2 regions of the Streptomyces sp. NPDC111507 genome follow, and region 2 is predicted to be linked to the other one. Evidence: predicted binding sites of a transcription regulator. Region 2 holds the regulator's gene; the other holds the start of a gene.
The links. Region 2 encodes HspR, which represses chaperone genes until heat shock. Its sites were predicted from a motif close to TTGAGNNNNNNNNNCTCAA; they were not measured.

Region 1 (3,409 bases), on a different contig from region 2:
CAGGAGGCGCTTGAGGTCGGCGACGGCGGACTCGACCTCGGGCTTCGTCTCGGAGGGGATGCGTTCGTCGTTGTCGCGAAGGAACTTCTCGGTCTGGTAGACGAGTTGTTCGGCCTGGTTGCGGGTCTCGGCGGCCTCGCGGCGCGCGCGGTCCTCCTCGGCGTACTGCTCGGCCTCGCGCATCATGCGGTCGATGTCGTTCTTGGGGAGCGCGGAGCCACCCGTGACGGTCATCTTCTGTTCGCGCCCGGTGGCGAGGTCCTTCGCGGAGACGTGCATGATCCCGTTGGCGTCGATGTCGAAGGCGACCTCGATCTGCGGGACTCCGCGCGGCGCGGGCGGCAGCCCGGTGAGGTCGAAGACGCCGAGCTTCTTGTTGTACGCGGCGATCTCGCGTTCGCCCTGGTAGACCTGGATACCGACCGAGGGCTGGTTGTCCGCGGCCGTGGTGAAGATCTCCGAACGACGGGTCGGGATCGTGGTGTTGCGCTCGATGAGCCTGGTCATGATGCCGCCCTTGGTCTCGATGCCGAGGGACAGCGGGGTGACGTCGAGGAGCAGGACGTCCTTCACGTCCCCCCTGATGACACCCGCCTGGAGGGCCGCGCCGAGCGCCACGACCTCGTCCGGGTTGACGCCCTTGTGCGGGTCCTTGCCGGTGAGTTCCCTGACCAGGTCCGTGACGGCGGGCATCCGGGTCGAGCCGCCGACCAGGATGACGTGGTCGATCGCGGCGAGCTTGACGCCGGCGTCCTTGACCGCCTGGTGGAAGGGGGTCTTGCAGCGGTCGAGCAGATCGGCGGTCAGCTCCTGGAACTGGGCGCGGGTCAGCTTCTCCTCGAGATGCAGGGGGCCGTCGGCGGTGGCGGTGATGTAGGGCAGGTTGACGGTGGTCTCGGAGGAGCTGGACAGTTCGATCTTGGCCTTCTCGGCGCCCTCGCGCAGCCGTTGCAGCGCCATCTTGTCGTGGCCGAGATCGATGCCGTACGAGGCCTTGAAGCGCTGTGCGAGGTGTTCGACGATCCGCTGGTCCCAGTCGTCGCCGCCGAGCCGGGTGTCGCCGTTGGTGGCCTTGACCTCGATGACGCCGTCGCCGATCTCCAGAAGCGAGACGTCGAAGGTGCCGCCGCCCAGGTCGAAGACGAGGACGGTCTGCTCCTCGCCCCGGTCGAGGCCGTAGGCGAGGGCGGCGGCCGTCGGCTCGTTGATGATCCGCAGCACCTTCAGGCCCGCGATCTCGCCTGCCTCCTTGGTGGCCTGGCGCTGGGCGTCGTCGAAGTACGCGGGCACGGTGATCACGGCGTCCGTGACGTCCTCGCCGAGGTAGGCCTCCGCGTCCCGCTTCAGCTTCTGCAGGACGCGCGCCGACAGTTCCTGGGCGCGGTAGCGGGTGCCGTCGACGGAGCCCTTCTCCGGGAAGCGCCAGCCCGCGTCGCCCATGTGGCGCTTGACCGAGCGCGCGGTGCGCTCCACGTTCGTCACGGCCTGACGTTTGGCGACCTCGCCGACGAGCACCTCGCCGTTCTTGGCGAAGGCCACCACGGAGGGGGTGGTGCGCGCGCCCTCCGCATTGGTCACGACGGTGGGGTCGCCGCCTTCCAGGAGGGCCACCACCGAGTTCGTCGTACCGAGGTCGATCCCGACCGCACGTGCCATGTCCGTCCCCTTCCGCCAGGGCGCTGCCCACCTTCAAGCACAAAACTTGAGTGCGTTCTTGTCAATGGGGCGGACATGACAGCGCCGCGGGCCCTGCGCGGGGACCGCGGCGCCGTACTGCTCCCGGACGTCAGCCCAGCTTGGCCGACAGGGTGATCGTCGTGCCGGTCAGCGCCGCGCTGACCGGGCAGTTCTTCTTCGCGTCCTCGGCCGCCGCGACGAAGCCGTCGTTGTCGAGGCCCGGCACCGTGCCCTCCACCGTCAGGTGGATGCCGGTGATGCCCTCGCCGGGCTGGAAGGTGACGTCGGCGTTGGTGACGAGCTTGGTGGGCGGGGTGCCCGCGCCCGCGAGGGCGTGCGACAGCGCCATGGAGAAGCAGCTGGAGTGGGCGGCGGCGATCAGCTCCTCGGGGCTGGTCTTGCCGTTGGCGTCCTGCGCCCGCGACGCCCACGTCACCGGCTGCTGGCCGATGCCGGAGGAGTCGAAGGTGACGACGCCGCTGCCCTCGAGCAGGTTGCCTTCCCACACGGTGTGCGCGGTGCGCGTGGTTGCCACGATGATTCCCTTCGATGGGGTCCCGTTTTCGGGGTCCGTGCGCACCATCCGATCACACCTGCGCGCGACTCACCCAGAATGACGGCTCACCAAGTCCGCCAAGACGGCTCGCCGCGGCCGCGAAGGTGGTTCACCGCACCCGGAAGACCGGTCCCCGCGCCGAGAACGGCAGCCGCGCGCCCTGCGGAATCAGATACGCGTGCTCGCGCCGCACCCGCAGCACGTCGCACCCGCCGTCCGTGATGACCAGCAACGGCGCGCCCGGCGGGAAGTCGTCCGCGCGGTGCAGCAGATCGATGCCGGGCTGCAGCACCGTACCGCCGCGCCCGTGCACCCGTACGCGACCGGCGATCTCGGTGACCGGGAGATAGCCCGCGTCGTGCGGCGCCGCGTCGCAGAGCACCACCCGCGCCGCCGGTACGTCCCGGGCCTCGGCGTACGAGGCGATGGCTCCCAGCGCCTTGCCGAGCAGCGTGCGGTCCATGGAGCCGGAGGTATCGAGCACGACGCCGAAGGTGCAGCGGGCGATCTCCTCGGGCGGGAAGTACCGTCCCGCGCGCGGGATGTCGGGGGTGGACGCCTGACGGCGCGAGGGGCGCGCGTACGTCCGTACCGGCTCGGGGCGGGGCACGAACTCGTCGAACCAGCGGGCCAGGCGGGCGTCCCAGGGCAGCGGCGGATGGTCGAGCGCGCGGATCTCCTCGACCAGACCGCCCGGCAGATAGCCCCGCTCCAGCTGCTGGTGCAGGTCGAAGCCGTGGCTCAGCCCGCGCCGGTAGAGCTCGTCCAGGTCCACGTAGTCGCGCGGGGAGCCGAGCGGGGCACCGAGGATGTCACCCACACCCTTGCCGCGCAGCGTGGACAGCCGGCGCATCCGGCGCAGGTCCTTCGCGATCCGGTCGTACACCTCCTCCGCCGAGAGGTCCTTCAACTCCGCGTCGTACAGGAGCCCTTCGGGCATCGTGCCGACCTGCATCTCGCACAGCCAGCCGTTGATGACGTAATCGGCCGCGATGTTGAAGAGGTACGGGTCGCGGGGGCCGCAGCGGTCGCCGTGCCGCAGGGCGGCGTGCAGCATCTCGTGGGCGAGGACGAACCGCCATTCCTCGTCCTCCAGTTGACGCAGCGGGTTGATGTAGATCTCCCCCGCCTCCGCGTTCACCGCGGCGACGGAGATGTCATGGGCGCGGGCCAGTT
Region 2 (3,409 bases):
ACAAGGCAGGCAACGAGTCGGCGGGCACCGCCGACCAGGCCGTGACCACCGTCGACCGGACCCCGACCGCCGCGCCCGCCGGGCTGATCGCCACCTCGGTGTCCCGCGGGCTGCAGCTCGACTGGAACGGGGTCACGGGAGCGGTGTCCTACCGCGTCTACCGGGCGACCAGCGAGAACGGGGTGTACGCCCGGGTGGGCAGTACGGACAAGCTCTCGTACCTGGACACCTCGGCCGTCGAGAGCGTCGCCTACTACTACCGGGTGACCGTTCTCGACGCGGCGGGCAACGAGTCCGCGCGTTCCGTGGCCGCCGCCGGCGAGCGCGAGGACCTCACCCCGCCGCCCGCCGTCACCGGGCTGACGGTCACCCCGACCGAGTACGGCTTCGAGCTGGAGTGGGACAAGAACCCGGCCACCGACCTCGGGCGGTACACCGTCTACTGGGGCGAGCTCTGGGGCGACGAGGGCGAGGAGCAGGTGTGCTCCGGAACGCTGACGGAGTATCTGCCGGCCGACGCCACCTCGTACGCGTACACCACCCGCCCGGACGGCGACCGCGTCTGCTTCTTCGTCGACGCCATCGACACGTCCGGGAACTCCTCCTTCAAGTGGACCCGGACGGCCGAGGCCGTGGCCGCGACCGAGCTCGACACCACGCCGCGCGTGCCGACGCCCGAGGGCTCGCCGCTCCGTCTGGAGGCGACTGGGGCGGAGGGCGACGAGGGCAACCACCTGACCTGGTCCGGGCTCGGAGCGGGCCAAGAGCAGTCCGCCGAACCAGCGCAGGGCTTTCGCATCTACCGGTGGAACCCCGCCACCGCCGCGTACGAGAAGATCCACGAGGCCTCGGCCGGAGCGTTCGAGTACCTCGACACCGGCGCGAAGCGCGGCACCACGTCCTACTACTGGGTGACCGGTGTGAGGGCCGACGGTACCGAGACCCTGCCCGCCGGCGACTGGACGGTCACCGAACCGGCGCGGTGAGCCGAAAAACGCCGCAGGGGGTGGGGAGGTCGACGACCTCCCCACCCCCTTCGGTACGTGGAACTAGTCCGACTGCCTCTTCGGACGCCAGACCACCAGCGCGCTCGTCTGCTGGACCTCCTGGTACGGGACCAGGTCGCGGCGGTACGAGGCGTGCACCGCGGCCTCGCGCTGCTGCATCGCTGCAGCGGCGCCGTCCAGGGCCGATTCCAGTTCCGCGACGCGGGACTGGAGGGCGGCCACCTGGTTCTCCAGCTCGATGATGCGCTTGATGCCGGCCAGGTTGATGCCCTCGTCCTGGGAGAGCGCCTGCACCGTGCGGAGCAGTTCGATGTCGCGGGCCGAGTAGCGCCGGCCCCGGCCCGCGGTGCGGTCCGGGGAGACCAGGCCGAGGCGGTCGTACTGGCGCAGGGTCTGCGGGTGCAGGCCGGAGAGCTGGGCCGCCACCGAGATGACGTAGACCGGGGTCTCCTCGGTCAGTTCATAGGGGTTTCGACGACGGCCGTCCATCTGCTCATGCTCCCTTCGCGGCCTGGAACAGCTCGGCCCGTGGGTCCTCGCCCGCGGTTGCCTCGCGATACGCCTCCAGGGCGTCGCGAGCCTTGCCCGACACGTCCGTGGGGACCGCGACCTCGACGGTGACGAGGAGGTCGCCACGCGTACCGTCCTTGCGGACGGCGCCCTTGCCGCGGGCCCGCATCGTACGGCCGTTGGGCGTGCCCGGGGGCAGCTTCAGGGTGACCGGGGGGCCGCCCAGGGTCGGTACGCGCACCTCGCCGCCGAGTGCCGCCTCCGCGAAGGTGACGGGCACGGTGACGGTGAGGTTGTCGCCCTTGCGGCCGAAGACCGGGTGGGCGTCCACGTGGACCGTGACGTACAGATCGCCTGCCGGGCCGCCCCGTTCGCCGGGTGCGCCCTTGCCGCGGAGGCGGATGCGCTGGCTGTCGCTCACCCCCGCCGGGATGCGGACCTGCATCGTGCGCGAGGACTTGGCGCGACCGCTGCCGTGGCAGATCTCGCAGGGGTTCTCCGCGATGAGACCGCGGCCCTTGCAGTCCGGGCAGGGGTCCGTGAGCGAGAAGCCGCCGCCGGAGCCGCGCGCGACCTGGCCGGTGCCGACGCACGTCGGGCACACGCGCGGTGTGCCGTTCGCGTCGCCGGTGCCCGAACAGGCCTTGCAGGGCGCCTGGGACGTCATCCGCAGCGGGACCGTCGCACCGTCCACCGCCTCGGTGAAGCTGAGCGTCACCTCGGTGTCGATGTCCTGGCCGCGCCGGGGCTGGGTCCGCGTACCCGTGCCCGCGCCGCCGCGGTTGAACAGGCCCCCGAAGACGTCACCGATGCCGCCGCCGAAGCCACCGGCACCCCCCGCTCCGCCCTGGGCGCCGCCTCCGAAGAGGTCGCCCAGGTCGAAGTTGAAGTTGCCGCCGCCCGCGCCGGGACCCGGACGGAAGCCGCCGTTGCCGAAGAGGGCACGTGCCTCGTCGTACTCCTTGCGCTTCTTGGGGTCTCCGAGCACGTCGTTCGCCTCGGAGATCTCCTTGAAGCGCTCCTCGGCCTTGGCATTGCCCTTGTTGGCGTCCGGGTGGAACTCGCGGGCGAGCTTCCGGTACGCCTTCTTGATCTCTGCCTCGGTGGCGTCCTTGGGGACGCCGAGGACCTTGTAGAAGTCCTTCTCGATGAAGTCCTTGGTGCTCATCCTCGACGCCCCTCCTCTCTCATGCGTTCAACGTCAGCCCTCGTCCGGGCCACCGCTCTCCTTGTCGTCGGCCGCCTCGGCGGAATCCTGGGAGTCCGCCTTGCCGGTCTGCGCCCCCGGCTGGGGTTCGGCGACCGCCACCCGCGCGGGGCGGATGGTGCGCTCGCCGATGCGATACCCCGGCTGCAGAATCGCCACGCACGTCGTCTCCGTGACGTCCGGCGCGTACGAGTGCATCAGGGCCTCGTGGATCATCGGGTCGAAGGGCTCGCCCTCCTTGCCGAACTGCTGGAGGCCCATCTTCGCCGCGACGGTCTCCAGCGACTCGGCCACCGACTTGAAGCCGCCGACCAGTTCGCCGTGGTCCCGCGCGCGGGCGATGTTGTCGAGCACGGGCAGGAGTTCGGTCAGGAGGTTCGCGATGGCGATCTCCTTGACCGCGATCCGGTCGCGCTCGACCCGACGGCGGTAGTTCTGGTACTCGGCCTGGAGCCGCTGGAGGTCCATCGTGCGCTCGCCGAGCGCCGTACGGACCTGGTCCAACTGTGCGGTCAGACCGGCCATCTGTGCTGCTGATGCGTCCCCGGCCGGGGCCGCCGCCTCCTCCGTGGAGGGGGTGGCGGCCTGCGGCTCGGCGTCGTCAGGGGTGGCGCCGGAGGGGACGTCAGGCTTCTCTTCGAAGCCCGGGGTCTCCTCCGTCACGCGGCACCGTCCTTACGGTCCT

Region 1: a site for HspR is predicted at 1,703-1,721, ahead of dnaK (molecular chaperone DnaK). Genes of this name have one in related genera too.

The regions. Positions count from the first base shown of each region.
Region 1 covers NZ_JBVKBU010000003.1:399,703-403,111, forward strand. Annotated here, with positions in the region: gene dnaK (molecular chaperone DnaK) at 1-1,656, opposite strand, end outside; gene ACZ7M2_RS14455 (OsmC family protein) at 1,787-2,212, opposite strand; gene ACZ7M2_RS14460 (vWA domain-containing protein) at 2,343-3,409, opposite strand, start outside.
Region 2 covers NZ_JBVKBU010000019.1:161,547-164,955, forward strand. Annotated here, with positions in the region: gene ACZ7M2_RS44685 (fibronectin type III domain-containing protein) at 1-986, shown strand, start outside; gene ACZ7M2_RS44690 (heat shock protein transcriptional repressor HspR) at 1,050-1,496, opposite strand; gene dnaJ (molecular chaperone DnaJ) at 1,501-2,685, opposite strand; gene grpE (nucleotide exchange factor GrpE) at 2,719-3,387, opposite strand; gene dnaK (molecular chaperone DnaK) at 3,384-3,409, opposite strand, start outside.